DNA from 3 places in the Nonomuraea sp. NBC_00507 genome. Region 1 is predicted to be linked to each of the others. Evidence: riboswitches for the same ligand, from Rfam matches in the RefSeq annotation. Region 1 holds a riboswitch; each other region holds the start of a gene.
What was found. A riboswitch is a leader RNA that binds a small molecule or an ion and turns the genes downstream of it on or off. The one in region 1 is predicted to bind cyclic di-AMP.
Positions count from the first base shown of each region.

Region 2: linked by a shared signal. The riboswitch ahead of OHA25_RS40940 (CHAP domain-containing protein) and the one ahead of OHA25_RS41705 (glycoside hydrolase family 25 protein) in region 1 are both predicted to bind cyclic di-AMP.
Region 3: linked by a shared signal. The riboswitch ahead of OHA25_RS43965 (glycoside hydrolase family 25 protein) and the one ahead of OHA25_RS41705 (glycoside hydrolase family 25 protein) in region 1 are both predicted to bind cyclic di-AMP.

Region 1 covers NZ_CP107853.1:8,642,236-8,652,153, forward strand. The annotation lists gene OHA25_RS41680 (hypothetical protein) at 1-280, opposite strand, end outside; gene OHA25_RS41685 (DUF1918 domain-containing protein) at 487-681, opposite strand; gene OHA25_RS41690 (ArsR/SmtB family transcription factor) at 833-1,228, shown strand; gene OHA25_RS41695 (cation diffusion facilitator family transporter) at 1,430-2,335, shown strand; gene OHA25_RS41700 (CHAP domain-containing protein) at 2,417-3,085, opposite strand; cyclic di-AMP (ydaO/yuaA leader) riboswitch at 3,099-3,243, opposite strand; cyclic di-AMP (ydaO/yuaA leader) riboswitch at 3,680-3,798, shown strand; gene OHA25_RS41705 (glycoside hydrolase family 25 protein) at 3,810-4,595, shown strand; gene OHA25_RS41710 (zinc-binding dehydrogenase) at 4,665-5,699, opposite strand; gene OHA25_RS41715 (ArsR/SmtB family transcription factor) at 5,846-6,133, shown strand; gene OHA25_RS41720 (VOC family protein) at 6,130-6,516, shown strand; gene OHA25_RS41725 (GNAT family N-acetyltransferase) at 6,639-7,217, shown strand; gene OHA25_RS41730 (class I SAM-dependent methyltransferase) at 7,257-7,910, opposite strand; gene OHA25_RS41735 (SDR family NAD(P)-dependent oxidoreductase) at 7,996-8,757, shown strand; gene OHA25_RS41740 (DUF4142 domain-containing protein) at 8,828-9,385, shown strand; gene gvpK (gas vesicle protein GvpK) at 9,449-9,538, opposite strand; gene OHA25_RS41750 (CsbD family protein) at 9,783-9,918, shown strand, end outside.
Region 2 covers NZ_CP107853.1:8,485,437-8,495,354, forward strand. The annotation lists gene OHA25_RS40885 (rhodanese-like domain-containing protein) at 1-149, opposite strand, end outside; gene OHA25_RS40890 (MBL fold metallo-hydrolase) at 213-1,535, opposite strand; gene OHA25_RS40895 (metal-sensitive transcriptional regulator) at 1,638-1,907, opposite strand; gene OHA25_RS40900 (hypothetical protein) at 1,966-2,175, opposite strand; gene OHA25_RS61620 (hypothetical protein) at 2,172-2,342, opposite strand; gene OHA25_RS40905 (rhodanese-like domain-containing protein) at 2,603-3,013, opposite strand; gene OHA25_RS40910 (alpha/beta fold hydrolase) at 3,051-3,851, opposite strand; gene OHA25_RS40915 (sigma factor) at 4,065-4,712, shown strand; partial or broken gene OHA25_RS40920 (ISKra4 family transposase) at 4,948-5,187, shown strand; gene OHA25_RS40925 (helix-turn-helix domain-containing protein) at 5,281-5,682, opposite strand; gene OHA25_RS40930 (methyltransferase domain-containing protein) at 5,729-6,478, shown strand; gene OHA25_RS40935 (class I SAM-dependent methyltransferase) at 6,584-7,237, opposite strand; gene OHA25_RS40940 (CHAP domain-containing protein) at 7,598-8,281, opposite strand; cyclic di-AMP (ydaO/yuaA leader) riboswitch at 8,295-8,441, opposite strand; gene OHA25_RS40945 (hypothetical protein) at 8,742-8,933, opposite strand; gene OHA25_RS40950 (cupin domain-containing protein) at 9,292-9,699, opposite strand.
Region 3 covers NZ_CP107853.1:9,125,096-9,135,013, forward strand. The annotation lists gene OHA25_RS43960 (hypothetical protein) at 1-1,423, shown strand, start outside; gene OHA25_RS43965 (glycoside hydrolase family 25 protein) at 1,489-2,217, opposite strand; cyclic di-AMP (ydaO/yuaA leader) riboswitch at 2,232-2,367, opposite strand; gene OHA25_RS43970 (response regulator transcription factor) at 2,526-2,825, opposite strand; gene OHA25_RS43975 (hypothetical protein) at 2,964-3,536, opposite strand; gene OHA25_RS43980 (RtcB family protein) at 3,787-5,211, shown strand; gene OHA25_RS43985 (archease) at 5,238-5,639, opposite strand; gene OHA25_RS43990 (hypothetical protein) at 5,760-6,413, shown strand; gene OHA25_RS43995 (OsmC family protein) at 6,890-7,423, opposite strand; gene OHA25_RS44000 (VOC family protein) at 7,440-8,087, opposite strand; gene OHA25_RS44005 (alkylhydroperoxidase domain protein) at 8,084-8,653, opposite strand; gene OHA25_RS44010 (CMD domain protein) at 8,650-9,240, opposite strand; gene OHA25_RS44015 (putative FMN-dependent luciferase-like monooxygenase) at 9,237-9,918, opposite strand, start outside.

The DNA of each region.
Region 1 (9,918 bases):
CGGCGGTGACCTGGTTGATCAGCCCGGGTCCGGCGGCCGTGGTCACCTCGGGCTCGGCGGGGCCCACCTGCGCGTTCACCGCCGGCCGGACCGCGAGCGACGGCCGCGTGGGAACGGTCACCGTGGCGGCCGGCGGCTCCTCGACGGCGGGCACCGGCCGGACCGTGACGGCCGTCCCCGCTGATGTGCGCACCTCTGCCTGGGCGGCGGGCGGCACGGCCACCAGGACGGCGGCGGCGATGGACGTCGAAGCGAGCACGCGCAGAAGGGCGTGCGGCATGAAGCTTTCTCCCCCGGACCGGTCTAATTCATCCCATCAGAAACAATGGTCACGAGACGACCATATTTCCTCACCGGTAGTCAAACCGTCACGGAAATGGAACTCCAACCTCCGGGAGAACCGCAGACCCCTCAGGAGTGCTACGGACGCAACCGCGGCCACCACCCAGGCACGTGAGCGCCGAGCGGGAGCGGCTTGCCGCGGCGTCAGGACGCGTCGCCGGGCGGCATCACCACCGCGTCAGGGCCCGGGAAGACGAGCTGCTCGTGCCCGTCGTCGTAGCGGACGACGAAAGGCGGCGAGCCGCCGGCGCCGCGGACCTCGATGATCTGGCCCTTCCTGTCTTTCTGACCGACGACGTGGCCGTGCACGAGCAGGATGTCACCGACATTCGCGTGCATGATCGCTCCTCTCAGCTGGACAAGGACAACTTTGAGGTTCCTCCCCACCTTGCATCAGCCGTAGCACCGAGGGAAGGCCGGCATCCGGGACCTCGGCATCTTCTCCGGCGTGGCCTAAGGTTGACGTATGAAGGCTTCTTCAAATAACCAGGTGTCGGATCTTGAGAGCTGCAGCACCCGGGTGGTGGACGCCGAGCGGGTCGCGGTGGTGCGCTCGCGCATGCCCGGTGACGGTGATCTGGCGGACACCGCGGATGTGTTCGGCCTGCTGTCCGATCCCGGCCGGTTGCGGCTCTTGCTGGCGCTGCTGGAGGGCGAGCTGTGCGTCTGCGATCTCGCCGTGGTGAGCGGGCTGAGCGAATCGGCCACCTCACACGCGCTGCGGCTGCTTCGGGCGCATCGCGTGGTGTCGGTGCGGCGGGCCGGCCGGATGGCCTACTACCGGCTCGACGACGCGCATGTCCGGATGCTGCTGGATCTGGCGGTGGCGCACACCGAGCACACGCAGGCCATCCATCCTGAACGCGACGGGCGCAAGCAGGGCTGAGCTCGCCTGCGGCTCGGCGGCGGCCGACAGCCCGTCGTGTTGACAGGCCCGTGACAGATGTCGCTATCGTTCATATGTGAACAGCTATTCAGGAGTTGAGAGCGCAGGCCGGCCCGCCCGCCACCGGCCTGGCGACGTGCGGCTCGACCTGTCCGGCAACGTTCGCATGCATCTAGGCTCTCGAGACGGCGAGGTCACCGGATGAGCGCCGGGCACGGACACGGACATGGCCACGCCGGCGGCCGCCACCGCTGGCGGCTGGCCGTCTCCTTCGTGCTCATCGGCCTTTTCTTCATCGTCGAGCTCGCCTTCGGGCTGCTGTCGGGATCGCTGTCCCTGCTGTCGGACGCCGGGCACATGGCGGCCGACGTGGTCACCCTCGGCGCCGCGCTGGTCGCCACCCGCATCGCCACCCGGCCCGACACCACCGGCCGGCGCAGCTACGGCTCCTACCGGGCGGAGGTGTTCGCCTCGTTGCTGGCCGTGGCCATGATGCTCGGCGTCGCCGTCTACGTCGTCATCGAGGCCATCAGCCGCATCGGCGGCACGGCCGAGGTGTCCTCCGGGCCGATGCTCGTCGTCGGCGCGATCGGCCTGATCGTCAACGTCGTGGCCCTCCTCCTCCTCCGGTCGGGCGCCGCCGAGAGCCTCAACGTGAAGGGCGCCTACCTGGAGGTCGTGGCCGACACCGCGGGCTCGGTCGGCGTCATCGTCGCCGGCTGGCTCGTCGCCACCACCGGCCAGCCTGTCTGGGACACCCTCGTCGCCCTGGCCATCGGCGCCTTCGTCGCCGTCCGCGCCGTCTCCCTCGGCCGCCAGGTCTTCGCCGTGCTGGGTCAGCACGTGCCGGAGGGCGTCGACGCCACCGCGGTCGCGGCCGACCTGTCCGCCATCGACGGCGTATGCGACGTCCACGACCTCCACCTGTGGACGCTCACCTCCGGCATGAACGTCGCCACCGCCCACCTGGTCACCAGCGACCCGAACGACAACCACGCCGTCCTGGACCGGGCCCGCGACGTGCTGCTGCGCCGCCATCACATCGCCCACGCAACCCTGCAGGTCGAGCCGACCGATCACCAAGGATGCGACGAACTGGGCTGGTGAGTGGTTAAGGGCGCAAAAAAAACGGGTGGTGCAGGAGTCTTTCCTGCACCACCCGTTATTTTCTGGCGACCTGCCTTGGGGTCAGGCCTTGTACTCGGGGTAGCCGTAGCCCACGACGTGGGCCTTGGGCCGGATGCGCTGCTCGACCTTGCCGTTTCCGGTGTTGCCCTCGATCGCGGTGATGGTGCCGTCGCCGTTGTCCTTCTTGACCATGCCGACGTGGTCGATGCCGTCGGTGCCCTGGCCGTTCCAGTCGTAGAAGACGACGGCGCCGGGCTTGGCCTCGGCGCCCCAGTGCTTGTTGGCCTGGAACCACTTGGCGTAGCTGACGGTGTAGGCGTCCCAGCCCATCGTGGGGCGCGCGCCGGCCTGCTCGCCGACCCAGGAGACGAACATGGCACACCACGGGGCGTTGGCGTAGGCCTGCAGGCTGCCGCCGTCGCGGGCGACGGTCTCGGCTGCCCGCGGGGAGGACATGTACCAGCTGTGGAAGGGGGTGCCGCCGCCGGCGGCGTTCTCGCTCACGCCGATCTGCGACTCGGCGATCTTCAGTACGGTGTCGGCGCTCACCTGGCCGGCGCCCTTCTGCGGGATGGCCTGGGAGGCGGGGAGGTTGGACCGCGCGGGTTGCGTGGACTGCTGGTCGGCGGCGAAGGCCGGGGATCCGGCGACGACGGTCGCGGTCATCCCGGCGGCGACCAGGGAGAGGCTTGCGGACGTCAGGGCACGAGCGAAGACGTTCTTGGCCATGGGTGAAAAATGCTCCTAGCTTCCATGCCGCCTACCGGGTTAGCTGACGGGTTCGGGCGTGGAAGTGCCCTACGGGGCGCTCGTATCGAGCGCGCCGATTCACCCCAGATGAAGTGGGTCCCCGGTTCCGCAGATTGCGAATTCGGCGGCCGCGTCATGGTCACGGACTCGAAGGTCCATGCCGATGAGACGCGGTCTCGGCAATACGGAGGACGTTACGCGGCACTGCCAGGCGTACGTCCTGATTCCTCAAGGTAAGCGAACGGCATAGAGAGATGCAAACCCCGATGGGGTGCAGGCAACAGAATGCCCTATGAGATAGGCGATCGGGGCGAAATCTTTTACCTACTCCGGGCCGTTGACGGGGTTTGCCAAAGGCGCCCGGCAACGGCGACTTCTGCCCGGCCAGGAACCGTCATGGCGAGCGCTGCGTGCCTGGTCATAGCCTCACGGGAATGCATTGGGCCCCGCTTGCGCTATCTGTGGATAGATATATACCTTTTGCGTAATCGCGGTATACGTTGTGGCGAGCTGTCGTCACCGTCGTTGCCGTTTTGTTGACCGGACCGCGCGTCCCGAGGGGATCTCTGGGATGGCGTTCGTCCGCCGAATCCGCGCCTCGCGGAGCCGGGGATCCCCATCTTTCTGCGCGCGTAGGGCGCTTCCACGCCCGAACCCGTCAGCGAGCCCGGTAGGCGGCATGGAAACAAGGAGTCAATACCCCATGCCCAAGCCCCGGCTTGCCGCAGTCGCCCATTCCCTCAAGGCCCTCAAGAACCGTCTCGACCTTCCCACCAAGGCGCTCAGCCTCGCCGTCGGTGGCGCGATCCTGGCCGCAACCGCCGCCCTCACGGGTGTGGTCGGCACAGCCATCGCCTCATCCCCTGAGCACAGTCCGGTGCAGGAGGCTCAGCCCGCGTCCCGATCCCTGGCCTTCGGCCTGGACATCTCCAACCACGAGCCGCTGTACGACTGGAGCGCGAGCTCGGCCCAGTTCGGCATCATCAAGGCCACCGAGGGCACGAGCTTCCGTGACGCCTCGTTCGCCAGGCACTGGCGCGAGCTCGACAAGAAGCAGATCGTGCGCGGGGCCTACCACTACGGCCACCCCGGCAACGACCCCATCGCCGAGGCGGAGCACTTCCTGTCCGTGGTGAACTCCCAGCCCGCCAAGCAGGGCGACCTGCTGGTCCTGGATCTGGAGACCACCGACGGCGAGTCCGCCGGCGAGGTCAACGCCTGGGCGAAGGCGTGGTTGTCGCACGTCAAGGCCAAGACCGGGGTCACCCCGATGTTCTACAGCGGCTGGAACTTCGCCGACACCTACGGCAAGGGCCTGGCCGAGTATCCGCTGTGGGTCGCCCACTACAGCAAGCCCAAGGGCGCGCTCACCCCGCCCGCCGACTGGAAGTCGTGGACCATCCACCAGTACACCGACGTCCCGGTCGACGAGAACGTCTCCGCGCTGACCACCGAGGAGCTGCGTGACCTGGGCCGCCCCGCCGCCTGACACCCTCCCCTCGGCCCACGGTCGCGGACGCCGGGGGTGGCGTCTCCCCGTTCGCCACCCCCAAGGCCCTCAGGGACGGATGAGGACCTTCAGCGCCTCGCGGGCGGCCATCGCCCGATAACCGTCCGGCACGTCCTCCAGGCCGACCGTGCGGTCGAAGACACGGCCGGGCTCGATCGTCCCGTCGAGCACCTCGGGAAGCAACTCCTCGATGTACGCGCGAGCCGGCGCCACCCCGCCGGTCAGGGTGAGGTTGCGCAGGAACTCGGCAAATCCCATCGGCACCTGCTCATACTGCGGCACACCGACCCGGCTCACCGCTCCGCCGTCGCGGGCCACGGCGAAAGCCGTCACGATCGCCTCTTCGGTGCCGACGCACTCCAGCACCGCGTGGGTGCCGTCGCCTCCGGTCAGCTCACGTACCCGTTCGACGCCCTCCTCGCCCCGCTCGGCGACGACGTCGGTGGCGCCGAACTCGCGCCCCAGAGCGGTGCGGCCCTTGTGCCGGCCCATGAGCATGATGCGCTCGGCACCGAGCCGCTTGGCCGCGAGCACCGCGCACAACCCGACCGCGCCGTCGCCGATCACCGTCACCGAGGTGTGCGGCCCGACGCCGGCCGTCACCGCGCAGTGGTGGCCGGTGGGGAGCACGTCCGACAGGGCGAGCAGGGACGGCAGCAGCGGAGAGTCCTCGCCGACGGGCAGCTTGACCAGGGTGCCCTCGGCCTGCGGCACGCGTACCGCCTCGCCCTGGCCGCCGTCCACGCCGTCCGCCGCCCAGAAGCCGCCGTGCCGGCAGGACGTCTGCAAACCCTCGCGGCAGAAGTCGCAGGTGTTGTCCGACCACACGAACGGCGCCACCACCACGTCGCCGGTCTTCAGCCGGGACACCTCCGCGCCGACGTCCTCCACCACGCCGAGGAACTCGTGGCCGATGCGTTCGCCCAGCTCGGTGGCGGGCCTCGCCCCGTACGGCCACAGGTCGCTGCCGCAGATGCATGAGCGCAGAACGCGCACCACGGCGTCCGTGGGGTGCTGGATCTCCGGGTCGGGGACGTCCTCCACGCGAACGTCACGGGCACCATAGATCAAGGTTGCTCGCATGAGGGCCTCCCCGTCGTGATTCTCCCGTCGTCACAGGTACCCGGGGCCGGCCGAGATCGCGTGATCGGCGCGTCTGCACCAGGTCCGTTGTCGTTAAAAACGCCCCGCATTGACATGCAAGTCGCTACTTGCCTATCGTGGGGTCCGTGGGCGACGTGTTCAAGGCCTTGGTCGACTCCACCCGGCGCAAGATCCTCGACGAGCTGACCGAGAAGGACGGGCAGACCTTGTTCGAAATCTGTACGCGCCTGGCGATGAAATATCAGCTCGGCTCCTCGCGGCAGGCGATCTCCCAGCACCTGGACGTTTTGGAAGCCGCCGGCCTGGTGGAGACGCGCCGCGAAGGCCGCTACAAATTCCACTTCATCAATACGGCGCCGCTCGAGCCCATTGTCGACCGATGGCTCAGGCGCGCCCCGAAGGAGTCACCATGAAGATCCACCTGTCCAGCGTGTTCGTGGACGATCAAGAACAGGCCATGCGCTTCTACACCGACGTGCTGGGCTTCACGGTCAAGCACGACATCCCGCTGGGTGAGGACCGCTGGCTCACCGTCGTGTCGCCGGACGACGTGGACGGCACCGAACTCGTCCTCGAGCCCTCCAGCCACCCCGCCGTGCCGCCCTTCAAGGAGGCACTGGTGGCGGACGGCATCCCGATGACCTCGTTCGCGGTGTCGGACGTGCATAAGGAGTACGAGCGTCTGAAGGGCCTCGGCGTGCGCTTCACGCAGGAGCCGGCGGTCATGGGACCGGTCACCACGGCCGTCTTCGACGACACCTGCGGCAACCTCATCCAGATCGCCGCCCAGGGATAGCCACCAGCGGACCAAAGCGCTGTTCTCTGCGCCGATGGTGCCGCGCCGGGGCCCGGTGAGGTGGTGGCGCTTCTCCGATGGAGCACCCCAAGGAAGGCGGGTTGAGCGGAAGAATGCGTCCTATGTCTCAGGCGACCCTGCGCACCGACCGCATCACGCTTGTTCCGCTGTCCGACGAGCACCTTGAGCACGAGATCGAACTCGACGCCGACCCCGAGGTCATGCGTTACCTCGGAAACGGCCGTGCCCGTAGCCGTGAGGAGGTTGAGGTGCTCCATCGCCGGCGGCTCGCGGTCGCGAGCCGCGTGGCGGGGCTTGGCTTCTGGGCCGGTCTCGTCGACGGGGAGTTCGTCGGCTGGTGGATCCTGGAGCCGCCCACGCGCACCGACCAGGGCCCGGTCGAAGGACAGGCCGAGCTCGGGTATCGGCTCCTGCGGCGCCGCTGGCGCCAGGGTCTGGCCAGCGAGGGAGCCCGCGAGCTGATGCGCCATGGGTTCGAAGACCTTCGGCTCACCCGGATCTTCGCCGAAACCATGGCGGTCAACACCGCCTCCCGCGCGACGATGTCGGCCATCGGCATGCAGCACACCCGTACCTTCCACATGGACTGGGAAGATCCGCTCCCCGGCAGCCATCTTGGCGAAGTCGAGTATGCGATCAGCCGGGAGCAATGGCTCGCCCACCGAGCGGGCACCCCATAGGGCCACGTCAGCGGCGGCCCTCCCGGCATCGAGGACGGGCTACGTCACCGCGACCACCGCGTAACGTTCGTCGTCGATCTCCTTGCCCCACAACGCCGGGTCGGCGAGCACCTCGACGCGCACGTCCGCGAGGTCGGCGACGGTCAGGCGCACCGCCGCCACCAGATCGCCCGCACGCACCCCGCCGTCCCACGGCATGCCCGCCTCTGATCCCGCCTCACTCCGCGAGCCCTCACCGCTCTCGCCGGGCGTGCTCCAGCGCCCCTCCACGAGGACCAGCCGTCCGCCGGGCCGCAGCAGCGCCGCCCAGCGGGTCAGCGCGGCCTCCGGATCGGGGATGGTCCACAGCAGGTGCCGGGCCAGCACCACGTCGAAGCGCCGCTCCCCCACGGGTGGCCGGGCGGCATCCCCGACCAGCACGATCGCGTCCGTGCCCGCCAGCTTCGCCCGCGCCCGGGCCACCATCCGGGGCGCCAGGTCCACGCCCACGACCCGATGCCCGCGCTCGGCCAGCAGCAGCGACAGCGACCCGGTGCCGCACCCCAGGTCCACGACGTCGAGCCGGTCCTCGGGCAACCAGGCGGCGAGCCGATCGGCCCAGGCGTCCCTGACTCTGGGGTCGCGCAACCCGTGGTCCGCCTCCTCGTCGAAAGCGTCGGCGGCGGCGTCCCAGTGTGCGGCGATGTCATGCATGGCGCCCATCGTGGCACCCGGCACCGACATTTCGCGGAGGCAGACACCTGGTGCACTGGTCAGACCAGTCGATAGTCTGCCTGTCATGGGATATGACGCGCTGTTCCGCCTGGACGGGCGGCGAGCCGTGGTGATCGGGGCAGGGAGCGGGATCGGCAGGGAGGCGGCCCAGGCCATGGCCGCCCACGGGGCGTCCGTGGTGTGCGCCGACCGGGACCTGGCCGCGGCGGAGGAGACCGCCGCCGCGTGCGGGGGATCCGCACGGCTGCTCGACGTGCTCGACACCGGGGCCGTTGGCCGGGCCGCCGCCGACCATCCGGCGGACGTGCTGGTCTTCACCGCCGCCACGAACGTCCGCAAGCGGCTGCTCGACTACTCCGGCGAGGAGTTCGACCGGGTGGTGGGGCTGAACCTGCGGGCCTCGTTCGACGTGGTGCGGGCGTTCGGCGCGGGCATGGTGGAACGGGGACGCGGGTCGATCATCGGGTTCGCGTCGATCCGGGCAAGCGTCACCGAGCCGGGGCAGAGCGTCTACTCGGCCACGAAGGCCGGCCTCGTGCAGTTGCTGCGCACGGCCGCCGCCGAGTTCGGCCCGCACGGGGTGCGGGTGAACGCCATCGCGCCCGGCGTGGTCGAGACGCCGCTGACCCGCCAGATCAAGGACCACCCCGACTGGTACGCCGCGTACGCCGCCAAGAGCGCGCTCGGCCGCTGGGCGTCCGCGGAGGAGATGGCCGGAGCGGTCGTCTACCTGGCGAGCGACGCCGCGAGCTTCGTCACAGGATCGGTGTTGTACGTGGACGGCGGCTGGACCGCCGTGGACGGCCGTTTCGACCCGCCGAATTGAGATGAATATCCCTGCCGCACCAGGGCAGCGGGCACGGTTCCGTCCCAAGCAAGAAGGAGGGACCTGACCGATGAGTACAGCACGGAAATTAGCACCCGCGACCCTCGCGGCCGTGCTGGCGTTGACCATCGCCCCAGCGGCGCAGGCCCAGACGGCCGCCGCCCCCGTGAACGCCTCCATCGCGGAGTCCGGCACGGCTCTGCACCTGTCCAGGCAGGACAAGTCGTACCTGCGGCAGGCGCATCGCGGACACCTCGCCGAGATCGCGGCCGGCAGGGCCGCGCTACGCGAGTCCCGCGACCGGGGCGTGCGCGAGATCGCCTGGCGGCTGATCCGCGATCATCGCAGGCTGGACGCCCGGCTGCGCGACGTCGCAGACCGGTTCGACGTCCGGCTGCCGGACGCGCCGAGCGCCGAGCAGCAGGCCGCCCTGCGTGACGTGGTCGCGAGGTCCGGTGAGCGCTTCGACCGGACATGGCTGCGGCTGCAGGCCGACGCCCACTACCGCTCGCTCCGGCTGGTCCAGGTGGAGCTGCGTCTGGGTCATTCGAACTGGACGAGGGACCTGGCGCGGGACAGCGCGCCGGTGATCCGGCACCACCTGCGGATGATCCGCGCCGAGCAGTAACCGGCGCATTCCCCCGGTGGCCGTGGCCCGCACCCACACGGGCGGGTCACGGCCGCACGGCGGTCACGAGCGGGGAAGGAGCGGCCCGAGAGGGCCCAGGTCGATGGTGAGGTCGTCCGGCGTCAGGTCGAACCGCTCGCACAGCTCCGTCATGGCCTGGGGTTTCGGGCTGATGCGGGGCGCCTGCTTCCTCGCGAGCCCCGTAAGCCCCTGTGGTTGCCTCTGAAATGGGCACACAAACACATATTTGGCGATAAAGGGCGTCCTAATCCCGGTGTACGGCCGCCTCTCAGCGGGAGTGGGCGCATCCGAGAAGCGCGTAAGCGCCGGATCTTCGGGCAGAGGGAGTGCTGCGATTGCAGGACCTCGGACAATGCGCCGCGAGGGGGAGGCTGATATGGCTCGGAAGGAAAAGGCCAGGGGGAAGGCCGAGGAGGTCAAGGGCACGGCCAAGGAGCGTGCCGGTGACCTCACCGGCAACGAGTCTCTGCAGGCCAGAGGCAAGGCAGAGAAGGCCAAGGCCAATCTGAGGC
Region 2 (9,918 bases), 160 kb from region 1:
AGATGGCCCTGCAGCCGGTCCAGGGGCACGTTCACGGCGCCGTCGATGTGCGCGGTCTCGAACTCGGCGGGGGTACGCACGTCCAGCAGCAGAACGTCGGCATCGGTGGCGGTCATGGCGCGGGTGGTGGCCACGTCGATGGTGGTCAAGAGGGGTTCTCCGTTCAGATGGTCGGGACTACTCAGACGGCAGGTTCGACCGGTCGGGGCTGCTCAGGCGGCCAGTGCGGCGGCGACCTGAGGGGCTCCGGCTCCGGTGAGCACGACGGGCTCGAAGCCGTGGCGGGTCAGGATGGTGGCGGCGATGGCGGCGCGGCGGCCGGAGCCACAGGTCACCAGGACCGGCCGGCCCGGGTCCAGTTCGGCGGGGATGCCGTCGGTGAGCAGGTCCGGCAGGAAGCGCTCGCTCGCGCCCGGCAGCGGGGCGGCACTGCGTTCGCTGGGCATGCGCACGTCCAGGACCTGGGCGCCGGTCAGCCGTTCCAGGAACGCCGGCAGCTCGGCCAGCTCGAAGCGGGCGGTGGCGGCCGTGCCGAGGTCGTGGATGACGCCGCGCACGTCGTCGAGTCCGATCCTGGCGAGCTGGGTGCGGGCTTCGGCGACGTCCTGGCCAGGCTCTGCCACCAGGGCGATCGGCTCGCCGTACCGCAGCAGCCAGCCGGCCCAGCTGCCGAAGTCCTCACCGAGCTCGATGCCGGTCGCGCCGAGCAGGAACCCGGCGGCCTGCGCGGCCCGGGGCCGGATGTCGAGCACCTGCTCCTCATCGGTCAAATCGGCCACCGTGATCTCGGGCAAATCCGAGCTTGGAACCGAACGTGCGCCGAGGAGGTTGGCCGGCCCCATGTGCGCGTAGAAGGCGGGGATGGGCATGGGCTCAGCCAGCAGCTCGTCGGCGAGCGCATCAGCGGAGGGCAGCGCGAGGAGCGGGTTGCCGTCCTGCTCGGCGCCGATGGTGGAGGTGTAGCGGCCCGCGCCGGTCGTGGTGCAGAACGATCCCTCGCCGTGCGTCGGGAACAGGCCGACGTCGCGGGGCAGCGCGGCCAGCCGGTGCAGCGAGCCGTACTGCAGCCTGGCCAGAGTGCCGGCGCGCTCAGGCCCGAGCAGGTCGGGACGACCGGCCGAGGCCACCAGCAGACTGCCCCCAGAGAACACCGCCACCGGCTCCCCGTCGATCAGCACCAGATAGCTGGTGTGCTCAGGCGTGTGCCCAGGAGTATGCATCGGCCGAATACTCAGGCTGTCGCCGCCGTCCAGGTCCTCCAGGTGAAAGGCCGGCGTGTGCGGATATGAGGCCGCCGCGCCAGCCGGCAGCACCAGCTCCGCGCCAGTACGCAAAGCGGCATGGCGCGCGCCGGAGACGTAGTCGTTGTGTAGATGAGTTTCCAGCACGTACCGCAGCTCCAGGTCGCGTTCCGCCGCGACGTCCAGGAACCGGTCGATGTCACGCTGCGGATCGACGAGCACACCCTTGCCTTCATGGGCGAGCAAGTAGCTCTGGTCGCCCAGTCCAGGCGTGCGAAACGTGACGATCTCCATCCGAGTCTTCCTTCCACAGCTCAAGTACCCTGGGGGGTATATGACAGGCACAATCTGGCCCTTCGGGCGTTCGACGAGGATCCCGACGACCCTCTAGGCGCGTCAGGCCAGCGCCAGGAAGAGCTTCTCCAACTCTTCGACCGACATGGGAACCTGCTCTCCACGCGCCCGGGCGTCCTGACAATGACGCAACCCGCTGGCCACGATCTTGAAACCCGCCCGGTCCAGCGCCTTGGAGACGGCCGCCAATTGCGTGAGCACCTTGACGCAGTCCTCCCCCGCCTCGATCATCGCGATGACTCCGGCGAGTTGCCCGTGAGCCCGCCGCAGCCGAACTACAGCATCGCCCACCATCGATTCCGTCAGCTCCATACCCCCCAGGGTATACCATTCCGACATGGGTGTAGCTCGTTCTCAGTGACCGGAGCGATCAAGCAGTGAGGGCATATCCGTCCTGGTAGCTGGTCTGGTGGACACGATCGTGTTGCCGGGCGAGGTGGTAGCTCCAGTAATCGTCGAGATGCCCGTTGGCGGTCAGCGCGCGGAGTTTTAACACCGCCTCGGCTCCGGTCAGGCCCCAGCGTGCTCCGGAGAGGTCGAATCTGTCGGCGATCAGATGACGGCAGGCGCCTTCGATCACGCCGGTCGCGATCGGCCATCCCTCCTGAAGCGCTTGTTGTAGCGCAGGTGTTCGGCGTTGTTGGTCAGGTAGCGGATGCAGGCGTCGATGCCGTCGCGGCGCCGGGCGGGTAAGGCGGTGGCTTGGGCGGTCAACGCGGTGATGACCTGGTCGGTGTGCCCGGCCAACAGTGCCAGAGCGTGCGTGGCGACCCAGTCCTCGGCGGCTGTGACTCCAAAGCGGCGATCTGCTCCTGGATCTCCTCGATCCGCTGCCGGGCCACAGGCTCCCGTCGCGCCAGTTCGTCGAGCAACGAACCCACCGTCACCACCGCCTTACACGCCTGTACCTACGGTAGAAGGCGGCACTCCGATCAAACAGTCATGACCACAAAAGCCCAGCTCAGACACTCAGCGAGAACGAGCTACACCCTTCCTAGCAGGGGATGTCACTCTCGCTGCAGCGTGGTTGGCGTGGGTGTAGTGAGGTGGGAGACGGGTAGGCCGGCGCTTTTCCAAGCTTGGAAGCCGCCGATGACATCGGTGGTGTTGTGCAGGCCGAGTTGTTGCAGGGTTGCGGCGGCCAGGGAGGAGGAGTAGCCCTCGTCGCAGAGCACGATCCAGGTGGTGTCGCGGCTGGTGGCCTCGGCGATCCGTCTGGTGCTGCTGGGGTCCAGCCGCCATTCGAGGTGATTGCGTTCGATGACGATGGCGCCGGGGATCTCGCCGTCGGCCAGACGTTGGTAATGGGGGCGGGTGTCGACCAGCCTAGCGCCGTTGCCGACGGCTTCGGCGGCTTGGAGCGGATCGAGACGGTGCAGGCGGGCACGTGCGACGGCGAGCATCTCGTCGATGGTCATGGGCGGATCTTCCTCTGGCTGAGGTGGGATGGGCGGGCTACCGCTGTGCATCGTGGCCCAGGTAGTCGGTCAGTACGGGTGCGAGGATCTCGGCGGGGACGACATGACCCTGCCCCTGGAGGACCTGGTATTGCCCATGCGGCATGGCGTCGGCGATCTGCCGGCCCGCCTCGACCATCCACTCAGCGCTGGTGCTGCCGCACAGGACCAGTGTCGGGATGGCGACGCCGCTGGCCTGCTCGATCGGTGTGCGGCCTGCTCTGCTGGTTTGGCTTAGGACCTCAAACGGATCGTGGGGAAGGGTGTGCGCGTTCGCCTGTGTCGCGGGGTCATGGCTCATGTGCTCGATCAGCTCGGGCGGCAGCCCGGTGAGGGCCAGGAACGCCGTGACCGCCTCGGCGCGGCGGTCCTGGGCGAGCAGCGCAGTGATGGTGGCGAGCTGGGCTTGCGTCCTATCGCGTTCTTCTTGGTCCTCCTGCAGGGAGAAGGGGGGCTCATGGAGGACAAGCCTGGTGATGGGCAGGCCGTGCGCGGCGGCGTGCAGCGCGAGGGCCGCTCCGGAGGAATGGCCGTACACCGCCGCCGTCCCTCCGGCCTCGGTGATGAGCGCCGCCAGATCTTCGATCTCGCGCTGGACCGCGTACGGTGCGGTGTCGTCGCTGTCGCCTCGTCCCCGCCGGTCGTAGTTGATCACTGTGAAGGTGCGCGCCAGTTCCTCGGCGAGGGCGCGCGTGGCTGAACGGTCGCAGAGCGCCCCGGTCACCAGGACGACCGGCGGGCCATCCCCGAGCCGATCGAAGACGATGGGAGTGCCGTCGGCCGATTTCACGGTGTTCATGCCGCTCCTGTTCGCGCGGTTGATTGATGTGCGTTCATCGGTAGGACTGTCACTGTGGGGCAGAATCGTCGCTTGTGAGCGACGTGTTTTCCGCACCGGCCGCGGACACGACAGCCCAGGATGCGGAGGATCTCGACCTGACCCGGGCGCGCGCCGGGACGATGCCGCCTTCACCCGCCTGGTGACGCCGTTGCGCCGGCAACTGCACGCGCATTGCTATCGGATGCTCGGTCGGCTCACGACGCCGAGGACGCTTTCCAGGACGCCCTGCTACGGGTCTGGCGGGGCTTGGCGCGCTTTGAGGGGCGCAGCTCGCTGCGCTCGTGGCTGTACGCGGTGGCCACTCGGACCTGTCTGGATCTCATCGCGGCCCGTAACCGGCGGGCTCTGCCGTTGGATCTCGGCCCGTCCAGCGACCGCGCCGTGGTCGACGGCGCCCCGCTGGCCGATGTCGCCTGGCTGGGCCCCTACCCGGATGCGGATCTGGCCGATGGGCCGGCCGCTCCGCATGCCCGCTACGAACAACGGGAAGCCGTGGAGCTCGCCTTCGTTGCCGCCCTTCAGTACCTGCCGGGCAACCAGCGTGCGGCGCTGCTGCTCATCGACGTGCTCGGCTTCGGCCCCAACCGAGGTCGCCACCATGACAAACACCTCAACTACGGCGGTGAACTCGGCCCTGGCGCGAGCTCGACGACGCACGCCTGCGCGACCTCGTCGCCAGGTCGCCATCGCGCTAGAACGCGGCGACGCCGACGCCCTGATCGGGATGCTGACAGAGGACGTCACCTGGTCCATGCCGCCGCTGCCGACTGGTACTACGGCATCGCGGCCGTCACCGACTTCGCCGTGCGGGTCCCCTGAAACGACGCTGGCGACATCTGTCGACCCGTGCGAACGGCCAGCCCGCCGTGGGTTTGTACCTGTGGGACGACGCTATGTGCTCGCACGTGGGCTGGATGATCACGGTCCTCACCTTGCGCGGCGAGCATCGCCGAGATCACCTCATTCATCGGCGCCGACCTCTTCACGCTGTTCGGGCTGCCGGCCTCGCTGACCAGGAGGTAGATGGGCAGGCTGGGACCGCGACAACCCAGCGCTTCAGGAGGGATGGCCGATCGCGACCGGCGTGATCGAAGGCGCCTGCCGTCATCTGATCGCCGACAGATTCGACCTCTCCGGAGCACGCTGGGGCCTGACCGGAGCCGAGGCGGTGTTAAAACTCCGCGCGCTGACCGCCAATGGGCATCTCGACGATTACTGGAGCTACCACCTCGCCCGGCAACACGATCGTGTCCACCAGACCAGCTACCAGGACGGATATGCCCTCACTGCTTGATCGCTCCGGTCACTGAGAACGAGCTACACCCTTCCGACATTTAATCCCAAATTCGGGCAGGCTAACCACCAGAGGCACGCCTGCATCGGTCAATCACGCGTGAGGTGTGGTCGGGACAAGGTGAACGCGTTCCGCAAGCATCGCCTGAAAGTCCGCGCAACTGGCAAAGTCCTCGTGGTCGCAGTTCAGCGCGCAGTCGATCAGCTCGAGCGACGCCTGCGCCTGAGCGATACGCCGCTCCAGGTCGCCGCGATGGCGGTGGAGGATCTTCCGCCGGACGACCGGGTCAGAGGTGGTGAGCATCGCGCGGAGATCTTCCAAGGCGATGCCTGCTTCCCTGGCTCGCAGGATCACCGCGATGCGGTAGAGATCGTCGCGGCTGTAGCGGCGGCGTTCACCCTCGACACGCATGGGAGCGAGCAGTCCCATCGACTCCCAGTGCCGCAAAACGTGGGGTGCCAGTCCGAAGCGGGCCGCCACTTCGCCGATCGCCATCTCCGGATTTGACCTCATGTCGACATTAAGTCGCATGGTGACGTGTATGTCGAACCACACAGAACTCATCAGGCTGCTCGACACCGCCGACGCCATCCCAGCCGCCGCGATGCTGCGCGCTCGCTCGTACGACCTGCTCAGGCTCCAGCCGGGAGATGTCGCCGTCGACGTGGGCTGCGGCGCAGGCCGGGCGGTGGCCGAGTTGCGCGACAAGGGGATCAAGGCCGTCGGCGTGGACACCAGCGCGGAGATGATCGGGGTTGCCCGTGCGCGCTGGCCCGGCGCGGATTTCCACGTCGGGAACGCTTGCGAGCTTCCCTTCCATGACAGCGAGATCGCCGGCTACCGAGCGGACAAGGTCTACCACGAGATCGCCGAGGCTGCCCGGGCGCTGACGGAGGCCAAACGTGTGCTGGCCCCTGGCGGCCGGATCGTCCTCATCGGGCAGGACTGGGACGCCTTCATCATCGATTCCGATCATCCTGTGCTGACACGGACGATCGTGCATTCCCGTGCCGACCTGACCTCCAATCCACGCGCTGCCCGCGGCTACCGTAATTTGCTGCTGGACGCCGGCTTTCATGAGGTGGAGGTCGAAGTACACGTCGGAGTCTTTACCGACGGGATGATGCTCGGCATGCTGACCGGCATCGCCCAGGCCGCTCACGCAGCCGGAGTCATCACACGCGAGCAATATGAGACCTGGACGGGCGAGCAGACCCGACGTGCCGAGCAGGGCCGGATGTTCCTCGCGCTGCCGCTATTCGTCGCCTCCGCCACACGGGGCGAGGAATAGCCAGGGGGATGCATTCGCGAGCCAGTCGGTCCACGTGATGCGGTGGGCGCGGCTCCTGCGGCTTTGTTTCGGCGTCTCTCGAATGCGCACGGTCGAGCATCCAAGCTAACCGGTCGACGGGTGACTATCGCGCCCCGGCGGTTTGCGGGCCGCGAGCCGCTCAACAATGCCGATCTTGAATCGGTCATGGCGTTCGATGCTGAGGCCTTGCTCTCGTACCGCGTCGATCGGGCGCCGCAGGAAGTGTTCCTCGCCCAAGGGGACCGTGACGAGTTCGAGCAGGCGTTGCACGGCGCGGGCGGGCCAGGCCGAGGCGGCAACGTGATCGGCGAGCAGCAGAAGCCCGCCGGGCCGTAGCACGCGCACCATCTCGATGACCGCTCGGCGATGATCCTGGATGGAGCACAGGGAGAAGGTGCAGACGACGGTGTCGAAGGTGTCGTCGGCGAAGTCGAGCGCCTGCGCGTCGCCTTCACGCAGGTCGGCCTGCAGGCCGAGCTTGGCCGCCCGCTGCCGGGCGCGCTGGAGCATGGCCGGGCTCCATTCGATCGCAGTCAACCGAACGTCCTCGGGATAGTGCGGAAGGTTGAGCCCCGTACCGATGGCCACCTCGAGCACGTCGCCAGCGGCCTGGGAGCAGATCCAGGCGCGGGTGTCGCCGAAGACATGCCGGTCGAAGAATCCCATCTCCTTGTCATAGGAGCGGGCGTGCTTGTCCCAATAGCGACGTAGGCGTTCGGTGCGCTCGTTGGAGGCCATGGGTGGCTTCTACCCTCTCTCGAACGCCTTCCAAGGACGGCACCCGAGCGGGCACCATAACCGCCGTCCTGAGCCGGGCACGTGGCGCGCAGGTGAATGGTGTCGCCGACGCCACCCGTACGCGCCCGTTGATTCGTCTTTCCTGGGCCGGCCGACCTAGCCGGAACCGCAAAGGCGGGGAGAGTCCTACCCCGATGCCGCTACCTGTGGACTGGTCGACAGCCGAGGAATTGCACGCCGGAGGGGACTCTTGACGGTTCAAACGCAACGGGTGGTGCAGGGAGCCGCACCGCGCCCCCTGCACCACCCGTGCTTCCCCGACCATCGCAACTGGCAAGGAGTCTGTTGGCCTTCTTGCGGTCAGGCCGACTTGTATTCGGGGTGGCCGTAGCCGACGACCTGGGACTTGGGCCGGATACGCTGCTCGACCTTGCCGTTCCCGGTGTTGCCCTCGATCGTGGTGATCGTGCCGTCGCCGTTGTCCTTCTTCACCAGGCCCATGTGGTCGATGCCAGTAGTGCTCTTGCCGTTCCAGTCGAAGAAGACCACGGAACCGGGCTTGGCCACGGTGTCCCACCGGTTGTTGGCCTGGAACCACTTGGCCCAGGTGACGGTGTAAGCGTCCCAGCCGACCGTCGGGCGGGCGCCGGCTTTCTCACCCACCCAGGAGACGAACATGGCGCACCACGGGGCGTTGGCGTAGGCCTGCACGCTGCCGCCGTCGCGGGACAGGGTCTCGGCCGCCCGCGGGGAGGACATGTACCAGCTGTGGAACGGCGTGCCGCCGCCGGCAGCGTTCTCCGTCACGCCGATCTGCGACTCGGCGATCTTCAATATGGCGTCGGCGCTCACCTGAGCGGCACCCTTCTGCGGGATTGCCTGGGAGGAGACGACGTTGGATCGCGAGGATTGCGCTGTGGAGTGGTGGTCGGCGGCAAAGGCCGGGCTGCCGGCAAAAGCCGCGCCGGCTGCCACGCTGATCCCGGCGGCGAACAGGGAAAGGCCTGCGGGCTTCAGGGCATGGGGGATGACGTTCTTGGGCATTACTTGGGATTGCTCCTTGCTTCCATGCCGCCTACCGGGTTAGCTGACGGGTTCGGGCGTGGAAGTGCCCTACGGAGCGCACCGGTATGGAGCGCGCCGATTCACCCCAGGGAAATGGGTCCCCGGCTCCGCGAGATCGCGAATTCGGCGGCCGCGGTCACCTTCACGAACATGATGTTCGCGCTGGTGAGACACGGTCTCGGCAATACGGAGGCGTCACACGGCATGAAGTGCTACCAGGCGTACGCCCTAAGTCATTGAAGGTAAGCGAATGGCATAGAAAGATGCAAGCCGGGTTCGAATGAACGCAACAGAATCCCCTACGGCGTAGGCGATTGCGGCAAAATTCTTTACCTACATCCGATCGTAGAAGGGGTTTACTAGGGCACTTTGCGCGCCGTTCAGGACACATCGCGCAGGGCCGGGGACGAGAGTTGTTTCGTAAGGACCGCCACGCCCGCTAAGCCTGCAACGGGTCAATGGGGAGCACGTGACGTGCCCACCAGTGGGACACCTGCGGGACCGGGGCCGCTTCGGTGAGGCCGGGCGCATAGTCGTCGAACGAGAAGTCGTAGACGTATCCGACGATGACGCCTGGACGACGCAGTTCGGCGAGTCGTTGCACTCTGGCCAGCCCGCGTCCACGCTGCATCGGAAGCCCTATGATCGTTGGGTGGCAGCGATGCCGGGGCCTTAACTACTTGCGCAGCCAGCAGGCTTTGCGAGCCTGCCCGCCCATTCGCCGGGCTGCCGGTCGCTGAGGCCGAACATCAAGTAGCGGCCGCCGGGCGGGGTCACGGAGTTCAGCCCGTTGGGGAAGGCGACGGGGCCCTGGTCGTTCCGCTTCACGTGGGGCCATGGGTCCGTCACAGAGCCTGTACGTGCTTTGTACTGCAACACTCGGCTTCGGTCAGGGAGCCGCCTCTAACGTCCCCCGCGGCCATCGTTTCGGTGAGGAGTGGAATGGCTGGGTAGGGAGGCGGACACGCGGCTGCCTCCCCACCCGCTCGTCACGGGCGAGGTGCCCGGCGGTCCCGGCGCGCCTCGAGCTCTTCCGCGCTCACCGGTATGACCACCGGCTGTCCGGGCGCACAGAGCAGCGTGGCGAGGTATACGGTTTCGCCGTCCGAAAGGTTGTTGCCGCCCTGGTAATGGATGACGTCGCCGCCCGGCTCCCAGAACGTCTCCCCGGCCTTGATGACGCGCTCCGGTTCGCCCTCCAGCTCGAAGAGCATCTCGCCCTTGACCACGTACCCGAACCCGGGGCCGGGGTGGCGGTGCGGCGGGTTACCCGGGCTGCCAGGCGGCAGAGTGATCAAGACAGTCGTCGCCTCAGCATTGTCGGGGATCGGTGCGTTCGGGACCGACGCGAGGATCTGCACCGTCGGCGACGGCGGAGTCGTATTGGTGTCTTCCATGCTCATGATGGGAAACCTCACCTTCTCCGGTTGTGTTGGTTCTCTTCAATAAGGACAAGGCAGCACAGGGATCTGTGACAGCCGAATTATGGCCGCCTTGCCCTCGACCCCGGTTCAAGTCAGGGAGCGTGACCGATTTACGGTCATGGAGGTCTGGCCTCCCGAGTTTGGTGCTGCTGGGTTTGCGGTAGCGCGTCCAGCACCCCCCGACCTTGGACG
Region 3 (9,918 bases), 480 kb from region 1:
GACCTATCTGATCGCGTTGATCTCCTGGCTGACCCAGGGGGACGTGGCCTACGTCTCCGTGCTGCTCGGCCTGGTGTGCGCGGTCGGCGCCGTGACGTTCGCCGTCGTCGGCGCCATGCTGCTGCACGGTGGCTCGCGCTGGTTCCTGCCGGCTGGAGTGCTGGTCGTGCTCGCGTTGCCGCCGTTCTGGGAGTACGCGACCTCCGGTCTGGAGACCGGGTTGGCTTTTCTGTGGATCAGTGTGTCGTGGTGGCTGCTGGTCCGGGCGGCTTCCGGCGGACCGGTGCTGCCACTGGTGTTCGTCCTCGGTCTGGCGCCTCTGGTCCGGCCGGAGCTGGCCCTCGTCTACCCGATCTTCTTCGGCGCGTTGCTCGTCCTGCGGTGGCCGGGATGGTGGCCCGCCGCCCGCTGGTTCGCGATGTCCCTGGCCCTGCCGGCCGCCTATCAAATCTTCCGGATGGGCTACTACGGGCTGCTCGTGCCCAACACCGCCCTCGCCAAAGAGGCCGGCGAGGCCCGGTGGGCACGTGGTCTCCTCTACGCCGGAGACACCGTGCTGACCTATCAGCTGGTCGGCCCCCTGCTGGCGGTCATCCCGCTGTCCTTGTGGGCCTTCCGCACGCGCCGCGATCTCATCGTGTCGATGGCCCCGCTCCTGGCGGGGATCTTGATGCTGCTCTATGTCCTGCGCGTCGGCGGCGACTTCATGCACGGCCGGATGATGCTGCCGGTGCTGCTGCTTGTCCTGCTCCCCGCCATGGTCCTCCCCCTGCGTGCCGTAACCGCGCTCACGTGCACGGTCGTGACGCTGTGGGCCGTGGTCTGCGCCGTGGCATTCGACGTGCCGTACGAACAAGCCGTCGGGCCGGAGGGAATCGCGGACGAGCGCGGCTTTTACGTAGTCCAGACCAAGGACCCGCATCCGGTCACCGCCACGCCCTATGTTCGGGCCAGTCCGAACCCGCTGAGCGCCGCGCACGCCACCGGTCTGCATGTGCCGGACACGGTGCCGGTGCCGCTCCGGCCCGACCAGCCCGCACGCCTGGCCGTGGCAGGCAAGGTCCTCGGCACGCTGGGGGCGTCGTTCCCGCTGGACGTCCTCGTCGTGGACCAGCTCGGCTTGGCCAACGCCCTCGGCAGTCACATGGCGCTGGCGTGCGGGCAGCGGGTCGGGCATGAGAAGCCGCTTCCCGCCGCGTACGTCCTCGCCGACTACATGGCCCCCGGCACTCGGCTGCCGGACGAGCGGCTCCAGGCCGAGGTGCAGCGGATCAGGAGTGAGCTGGCCACCGGCCGGTTCCGGGATCTGCTCGACGCCACAAGGGCCCCGCTGACCCCGCGCCGATTCTGGGACAACCTGGTGGGCGCCCCTGCACGCACGGCCTTTCGCTTCTCCACCACGACTGCTCCGTGCCCATCATGAGGGGCTGATCCGGCCACGGTCGCGGCCCCGGTACCGGGGTCCGCGACCGGCGAGCAGGACTCCGGCTACTTCCGGCCGAGGGCGCGGAGCTGGTCCTGGCGCAGGGAGGAGACGTTCTGGTCCCACGGGTCGTCGGTGTACTGGTGGATGGCCCACGTCTTCCAGTGCGTCGGCGTGGCGACCGTGCCCTTGGCCTTGCTGTAGTGCGCCACCCACAGCGGGTACTCGCCCAGCCCCTGGCCGTACTGCTCGGCGAAGTTGTAGTTGGCGTAGAACAGCGGCGTGACTCCGGTCTTGGACTTCACCCGTTCCAGCCACGTCTTGGCCCAAGTGTTCACGTGCTCCGCTGACTGACCGTCCGTGGTCTCCAGGTCGAGGACGAGCAGGTCTCCGGCCTTGGCGGGCTGCGTGTCCAGCACGGAGAGGAAGAAGTCGGCCTCGGCGACGGGGTCGTTGGCCGGGTGCCCGAAGTGGTACGCACCGCGGACCATGGGAAGTTTGCCGACCTCCGCCCAGTGACGCGCGAACGAACTGTCGATGAAGTCGGTGCCTTCGGTCGCCTTGACGATGCCGAACTGGACGCCGCTGCCGGCCCAGTCGTAGGTGGATTCGTAGTGGGACATGTCGCGCCCCTCGATGAAGCCGTCCGCCTGTGCGGGACCCGCGAGACCAGCACCCGCCAGGGCGGTTACCAGAGCCAGTGACACGGTGGCCGTGATCTTGCGCAGAGCGCGGGAGGTGCCGGCGGCGGGGGTGTTGATCTTGGGGGCATGGATCGTACGATGCATGGCCATCGTGAAGGGGGTTCTCCTTGCTTCCATACCGCTTACCGGGTTAGCTGACGGGTTCGGGCGTGGAAGCTGCCCTACGGCATGGCATGCCGATTCACCCCAAGGGATGTGGGTCCCCGGTTCCGCGCAAGGCGGATTCAGCGGTCACAGGTCCGTCCTGTGATGCGTCTGGCGATGGTCGGGTAACGAACCGACAAGTCGGACGTATACCCCAAATACCCTATCTGGGTACATATCTGACATTAAGGCTACAAACGGATAGATTCCCAGTCAAGGGCTGGAAACGACGCTCTCCAACGTCCTCCACCTGCCTACAGCCAGCCGCGTTCCCTCGCCACCGCCGCGGCCTCGCTCCTGCTGCGGGTGCCGGTCTTGCCGATCGCCGCCGAAAGGTGGTTGCGCACGGTGCCCTCGGAGAGCCGCAGCAGCTTGGCGACCTCGGCGATGGCATGTCCGGCGCCGACCGCGACCAGCACTTCCCGCTCGCGCGCCGCCAGCGGGTTGATCCCGTGGATCAACGACTCGGTGGCAAGGACCGGGTCGACGACCCGGATGCCCCGACAGACCTTGCGCACCGCGTCGGCGAGGTCTTCGGGGGCGCGTCGCGTCAACGCCCCGGGTGCGCGCGGCGCTCTTCGGCTCCAGGCCGGGCAAGGTCGCGCAACCGACCAGTACGGCCACCTGGCAGGGCCTGATCCCAACGCTGTCGTGCGCTACGGCGCAGCCGGCTGGGGTCGTTTCATGAGCTGTCACAGGTTCCTGACGAAGGACTCCATGGCCGCCGTCACACGTGCGAGCACCTCCGCCGAGCCGACCGGGTTTCGCGTCTCCAGGCCGTGGTCGGCGCCCGGGACTTCCAGGTGCTCGACTGGGAGGGAACGGGCCACCTCAGACTTCCAAGCAGTGTCCGCGGTGCCGCCGACGAGCAGGGTGCGCGCCTTTGCGCGGCGCAATGCGCCGGTCACCTGAGGGTGATGCAGGAGCGGCGTGAGCCAGATCGCCGGCAGGTCGCGGTCGGCCGCGACCGAGGCGGCGAAGCTGGCCAGGGACTTACCCACCAGGAGCACGCGCCGGGCGTCGACCTCCTGTTCGACGTACCGGGTGACCTGGTCGATCACCCACGTGGGATAGTCGTCGGGCGGGAGGTCCGGCGGCTGCCACCAGACTTCCTGGGTGGTCCAGCCGTGTGCGGTCAAGACCGTCTTGGCATAGTGCAGCAGGGGCCGGGCCGGGACGTAGGCACGGCCGGGCAGCAGGAGGGCGACGCGGGCGGGGTCGTTGTCGGTCCTGGTCGGCCAGCCGAACATGCTTTCCGGATGCATACCCTCGAAGCTTAGGCTTCGGCCCACTCGGCCGTGTGCAGGTCCGGAGCTCCGATGGCTCGATCGTCACGCCTGCCGCGCGGTGGGTCGCGACGGCCGCCGTCAGCCCGAGCACCCGCGTGCCACGCCGGATGCGGGGCGTCAGCCCGACGTCGGTCAGGCGGAAAACAGGCTCACCTGGCATCGGCGGCGTTCCCCGGCTGGTGTGTGGGTAGGCGGGGCGGGAGGGCGAGACGGCAAGGTGACCGTGATGATGCAACTGGTCGAGGAGCGGCCGTACCGGTGGCGGATCGAGCCCGAGGGCGGCATGCGGGTGCCCGGCGTGGTCTTCGCGACCCGGGAGCTGCTGCCTGACCCGTCGGAGGATCAGGCGCTGGCCCAGGTCGCGGCGGTGGCGACCCTGCCCGGGATCGTGGAGGCCGCCTACGCGATGCCCGACATGCACTGGGGGTACGGGTTCCCGATCGGCGGCGTGGCGGCCACCGACGTGGCCGCGGGCGGGGTGGTCTCGCCGGGCGGGGTGGGGTTCGACATCTCCTGCGGCGTCCGGCTGCTGCTCGCCGACCTGCACGTGGACGACCTGCGGCCACGCCTGGACAAGCTGATGGACGCCCTCGACGTGTCGGTTCCGCGCGGCATGAGCAAGGGCGCGGTGTGGCGGCTGCACAGCCAGGCCGAGCTGGAGAACATCCTGGCCGGCGGCGCCCGGTACGCCGTCGAGCGCGGCCACGGCGAGCCCGGCGACCTGGAGCGCTGCGAGGACCGGGGCGCGGTGGCCGACGCCGACCCGGCCGGAGTCGGCTCCCGGGCGCGGGAGCGCGGGCTGCAGCAGGTCGGCAGCCTCGGCTCGGGCAACCATTTCCTGGAGGTCGAGGCCGTCGCCGACGTGTACGACGAGGAGGTCGCCGAGGCGTACGGGCTGTGGCGGGGCCGGGTGTGCGTGATGATCCACACGGGGTCGCGCGGGCTGGGCCACCAGATCTGCACCGACGCCGTGAAGACCATGCAGGCGGCGATGACCAGGTACGGCATCCGCGTGCCTGACCGGCAGCTGGCCTGTGCGCCGGTCGAGTCGCACGAGGGACGGGCCTACCTCGCGGCGATGGCGGCGGCCGCCAACTACGGCAGGGCCAACCGGCAACTGCTCGGCCAGGCCGCCCGCCGGGCCTTCGACCGCGTCACGGGCCACGGCGACCTGAGCCTGCTGTACGACGTGTCGCACAACCTCGCCAAGCTGGAGACCCACCAGGTGGACGGCGGGACGCGGCAGCTGTGCGTGCACCGCAAGGGCGCGACGCTGGCGCTGCCACCCGGCCACGCGGACCTGCCGCCCGATCTGCGGCCGTTGGGGCAGCCGGTGCTGGTGCCTGGGTCCATGGGGGTGGGGTCGTACGTGCTGGCCGGCGTGCCGGGCGGGCCGGCGTTCGCTTCGGCCTGCCATGGGGCCGGTCGCCGGCTGAGCCGCCACCAGGCGGTCAAGACCACCAGGGCGGCCACCTTGCGAGCCGAGCTGGAGCGTGCCGGGATCGCCGTACGCGGGGCGTCGCCGCGCGGGCTGACCGAGGAGACGCCGCAGGCGTACAAGGATCTGGACGCGGTGGTCGAGGTCTGCGTACAGGCGGGCCTGGCGCGCAAAGTGGCCAAGCTGGCGCCCGTCGGCGTCGTGAAGGGCTAGCCGCTCGCCGCGCAAGTCCCGTGGGGCTAGACGTCGACCACGACGTGTGCCCGCCATGTCCCGTCTGTCTCCCCGAAGCGCACGTGGTGCGCGGTCACCGCCTTCGGCATGGCGCCGACCTGCTCCACCGACTCCGCCGGGACGGTGGCCAGCCGCAGCCCGGCCGCGCCGGGCGACACGTCCACGACCAGGCGGCCGTGCACCTCGATCTGGTAGATCACCTCTTGCAGCACCTCGACGAGCAGGTCCTCGTCAGTCTGTGCCGTCACCGTGAGGTCCACGCCGTCGCCCGGCGGCGCGTCCCGGATGTCGGCGAAGCTCTCGACCAGGCCCCGCACGGCCTCGGCGAGGCATTCCTCGCAGCTGTCCCCCCACGCCTCCACCGCGATGTCCGCGGTGTGCGGCATCGCGCGATGGCCTCCGCTCATATCGCCACTCCAGCAGCATGCCGCTTTTGTCGGAATTCTCTCTCCGTCAAGGGTTCCCCTCGTTTCGGCTCGTAGTCGGCACGGGCGTTTGCCGCCTCGGCCGCGGGTAGGCGGCACGGCATGATGGACGTCGATGAGAAGCGCCGCCTGGTCCGGGGGCTGTTGCGCGAGGTGGGACGCGGTTTCGCCGAGCCGCATGGGTTCCCGGTGACCAACAGTCCGGGACGGCTGTTCCAGCTGCTCTATCTGTCGATATTGCTGCGCCGCAGCGACGACTACCACGTGGCGGTGGAGGCGGCCCAGCGTCTGCGCGACCGGTGGGACACTGCGCAGAAGCTGGCGGCCTCGCCGTACGAGAAGCGGGCCGAACTCCTCGGCAAGGGCGTGCGGCGGGGCACCGCGGAGGTTCTCGGCGAGCTGGCCCAGACCGTTGCCGGCCGCTATCGCCGATCCGCAGGCGCTGTCCGCGGCGCGCAAGCTCGGGGCTGGGCCGCACCCCCGAAGACCTGGCCGAGCTGGCGGAGTATGAGGAGTCCGAGCAGTTCGGGTGGCTGGTCGGCGCGCTGGCCCAGATCGATCTGGACCACCGCCACGAGGAGATCCGCGCCCTCGCCCGCTCAGCGCTCTCCACCAGGCCGTGAACCGCGGGTGGATCCCACTCATGGTGCTGGTCGGCTACACCTTCGGGCCGATCGTGTGCCCGCCGCTCTTCACGGCCGGCCTGGGCTGGCTCACCCGCATCGCCCTCGATCGGAGGCTCGTGCGCCGGCTTGATCCGCGCCGCACGGCTCGATGTCAACAATCGGCTCATGATCGTGCCGACGGTGGGTCAGGACCAGGCCGAGGCGGTGGTCCACGGCGACCTCCACCGAGGTGGCCGGCGGGTTCACCGGTCGCATGATCGGGCTGAGCGCCGACGGCGGTGATGCCACCGTCAAGTCGTTCGTTACCGCGGATGTGACGACTACGGCAGCTTGCCTTAACTGGGCGTATTGTCCTGTTGATCCCCAGGACCCGCTCGCGGTTTGGCGACCCGGCTCAGCGCACGACGTGGACGACTCACGTGTCACGCTACGGTGCTCATTTTGGTGACGTCAGGCGGTGGGGGCGGTCCGAGGGCGGTTCCCACGGCTGGTGCGAGGGCCGTGCCGGCGATGTAGGCCGACTGCGCCAGAGCGACGTGGCGGCCGGAGCCGTCGAGCCCGGCCGCCAGGGCGAACAGGTAGGCCTGGAATGCCGGGGCTTGCCCGTCAGACCGGTGGTGCTCCCGCTCGGATCCGGACCACCGTTCCACTGACCGGCTGTGGGTTGCGGATCAGATTGAGGATCGGGCAGACCCGCTCGACCTCGGCATGCAGGTGGGCCAGCTCCTCATCGGAGGCCGGCGAGTCGATCAGCACCTCGTAGCGGAAGTTGTGCGGGTGCACCGGGACGCCGCGGTCGCCCGGTCGCTGGGCTCGGGGGTCGTATTCGGCGCGCACGTCCACCTCCAGCGCATCGATGGACACCGCCAGCTCGGCCGCCTTGATCAGAAAGATGTGCGTGACACAGCTGCCCAGAACGCCGGCCTGGAGTTCGGGTGAGGTGGGTCCGAGGTCGTAGCCGGCGAAGTCGGGACCGCTGTCGCTGATGATCTGGAAGTCCCTGATCCTGACGCGCCGGATCCCACTGCGGCCCTCGGCGGTGACATGGGCGTGCAGCGGGACCGGCCCGGCGGTGGGAGACTCCCGGCGGGCCAGCAGGGCCGCGCGCTTGTGTGACAGGTACTCGCGAAGGGTGCTCATGGTCTTTCTCGTCTGGTCAGCGCAGGGTCACGGAGCCGAGCGGGGTGTCGATGACGGCGCGCAGCGCCGGTTCGGGTCCTGGTGAGACGTCGAGCCGGACGCCGAGGGCGGCCAGGTCGCGCCGCAGCTCGTCCGGGTCGGGGTGTACGGCGGAAAGGGAGGTCAGGCTCACGAGGGGCAGGTCCGAAGCGGCGGGGTGAGGTGTGTCGCCCCAGTCGATGAGGAACGGCACCGGCCTGACCGCCGCCGGGTCCTCGCGCCGGGTGAGCCGCCACTCCAGCAGCTCGCCGGCCGGGGTGCGGCGGGAAAGGGGTTGTACGTCGCCGGGGTCGAAGCCCTGCTCGCGGGCCTGCCACACGGCCTTGTCGATGTCCTCCGGGCGAACGGCCCAGGCGGCGAGCCGGGGCGCGGTCAGGGTCTCCAGGCCGAACGCCCGGGGCCGGGCGGTGGCCTCCGGGTCGGGGCCGATGATCTCCAGGTAGGAGGTGGGGCCGAAGCGGACGAGATAGTTGGCGGTGCCGCCGGGGTGGCTGCCCCCGGCCACCGGACGGACCCCGGTGCGCTCGGCGAATTCGGCGATCCCCGCGGCGAGGTCGGGCACCGCGTAGACGAGGTGGTCGAGGCGAGTTCTGATGTCGCCGAGTCCGCGACGGGGTTCGGTCACTGGTCCTCCTTCGGGGTGGGTTCGCCGAGCGAGAGCATGAGCCGGTTGGCCCAGTTGAAGAACGCGGCGGCGTGGATGGTGTCGCTGATGGCCAGGTCGTCGAGCCCGGCGGCGCGGAGCGCGGCGACGTGCTCGGGACGGAACTCGGCCGGGGTGGCGGCGATCGCCGCCGAGGCGTCGATGACGGCTCGCCAGGTGGCCTCCTGCGGTGCGTCGACGCCCTCGTCGAGCAGGCGCTGCACGTCGTCGGGGCGCTTGGCGTAGTGAGCGGCGAAGCGGGCGTGCACGGACGCGCAGAACACGCAGCCGTTGCGGCGCGAGGTCGCGGTGGCGGCCAGCTCGCGCTCGGCGCGCGGCAGCCCGCCGTCGGCGTTGTAGAAGATGTCGTTGTCGGTCTTCGTGCGGGCGTGCAGGATGTCCGGGTCGCGGGCGAGCAGCAGGAAGTACGGGGAAGCGGCGCGCGCCTTGTCGACCAGGGCCTCGTAGTGGGCGTCGGTCAGCTCATCGGCCGTCAGCGGCGAAAGCCACGGCTCCCAGCCGAGCTGGTCCTGGGTGAAGCCGGTCATGAGGCCGATCCCTTCCGCAGCAGCCGCAGCCCGGCCACCACGCGTATCTGAAAGGTGAGGAAGGCGACGAGCTGCGACAGCGTCACGATGGCCGTGGTGCTCCAGCCTGCTCGGGCCAGGGTGAGGAGATCGTCCCGGCGAGCCTCGCGCGGCCGGAACACGAGCAGGTGGGCGTGCTCGAACGCGGCGGCCAGCCGCACGCCCAGGTCGCCGGGGTTCCGCACCCGGTAGCGCAGTCCCTCGTCGCTCTCCTTCGCCAGAGGGCCGCCGTCCGGGTAGACGCCGTAGGGACCGGTGGTGCCGCCCGCCTCGATCTCGGACTCCACGGCCTTCAGCAGGCCGGGTGAGAGCTCGGCCAGCCGGTCAGCATAGAAGGAGGCGATCTCGGCGTCCTGGTGCAGGCCGGCCACGAAGGCAGCGATCGCGTCCCGCTCAACGAGCGTGACCTCGCTGTCGTCGTCCGGGGTGAAGAGCGCGTCGAAGCTGCGCTGGGCGTGCTCGCGGGCGCCCGGCCGCCGGGCGCGCAGCCGGTGGAGCGGCGAGCCGGGTGCTATCCCGGCCAGGTGGTCGATGACATCGTTGATCATTTCGTGCTCACTTCTGTGGAGGGGAGCCAGCCGAGCGCGGGCGCGACCTCGGTCGCCAGCAGCTCGATCGAGCGGAGGGTGAGCGGGTGCGGCGGGTCGACCGAGTGCACTTGGAAGACCAGGTCGGTGACCCGGTCGAGGGTCGGGTCGGCCCGGAGGCTCTCGATGACATCGTCAGGGGTGCCCAGGTGCACGTCGAAGGCGGCGATGCGGCGGTCGAGATCGCTATCGGGCAGCTCGAACGGCAGCCTGCCCCGACCGAGGCCGAGCTCGGCGTAACGCAGGGCGTCCGCCCGGCTGTCGGCCACGAACGCGGTCCGCGAGGCCACGATACGCGGCGCGACGCCGGGCGGCAGGTTCTCGCGGTACGCGTCCACGATCGGCAACTGCAGGTCGGCCAGCGCGGCCTGCGGGTTCTCCGCGGGCCGCGGCTGAGTGCGCGACAACATCAGCCCATTGCCGGACCGGCCCGCCCGAGCGCCGCCGGGCACCGAGAACGTCGCCTCCCAGATCGCGTCCAGCAGCCGGGGCGCGGGCGGATAGAGCCGGTTGCCGCCGCCGAGGTCCTCCCCCGCCCAGGCGCGGCGCAGCACCCCCAGGTGCTCGGCGTAGAGAGCTGCGCGGTCGGCGCTGTCATGCCCGAAGGGCGCGAACGACGACGGCGTCCCGCCGCCGCCC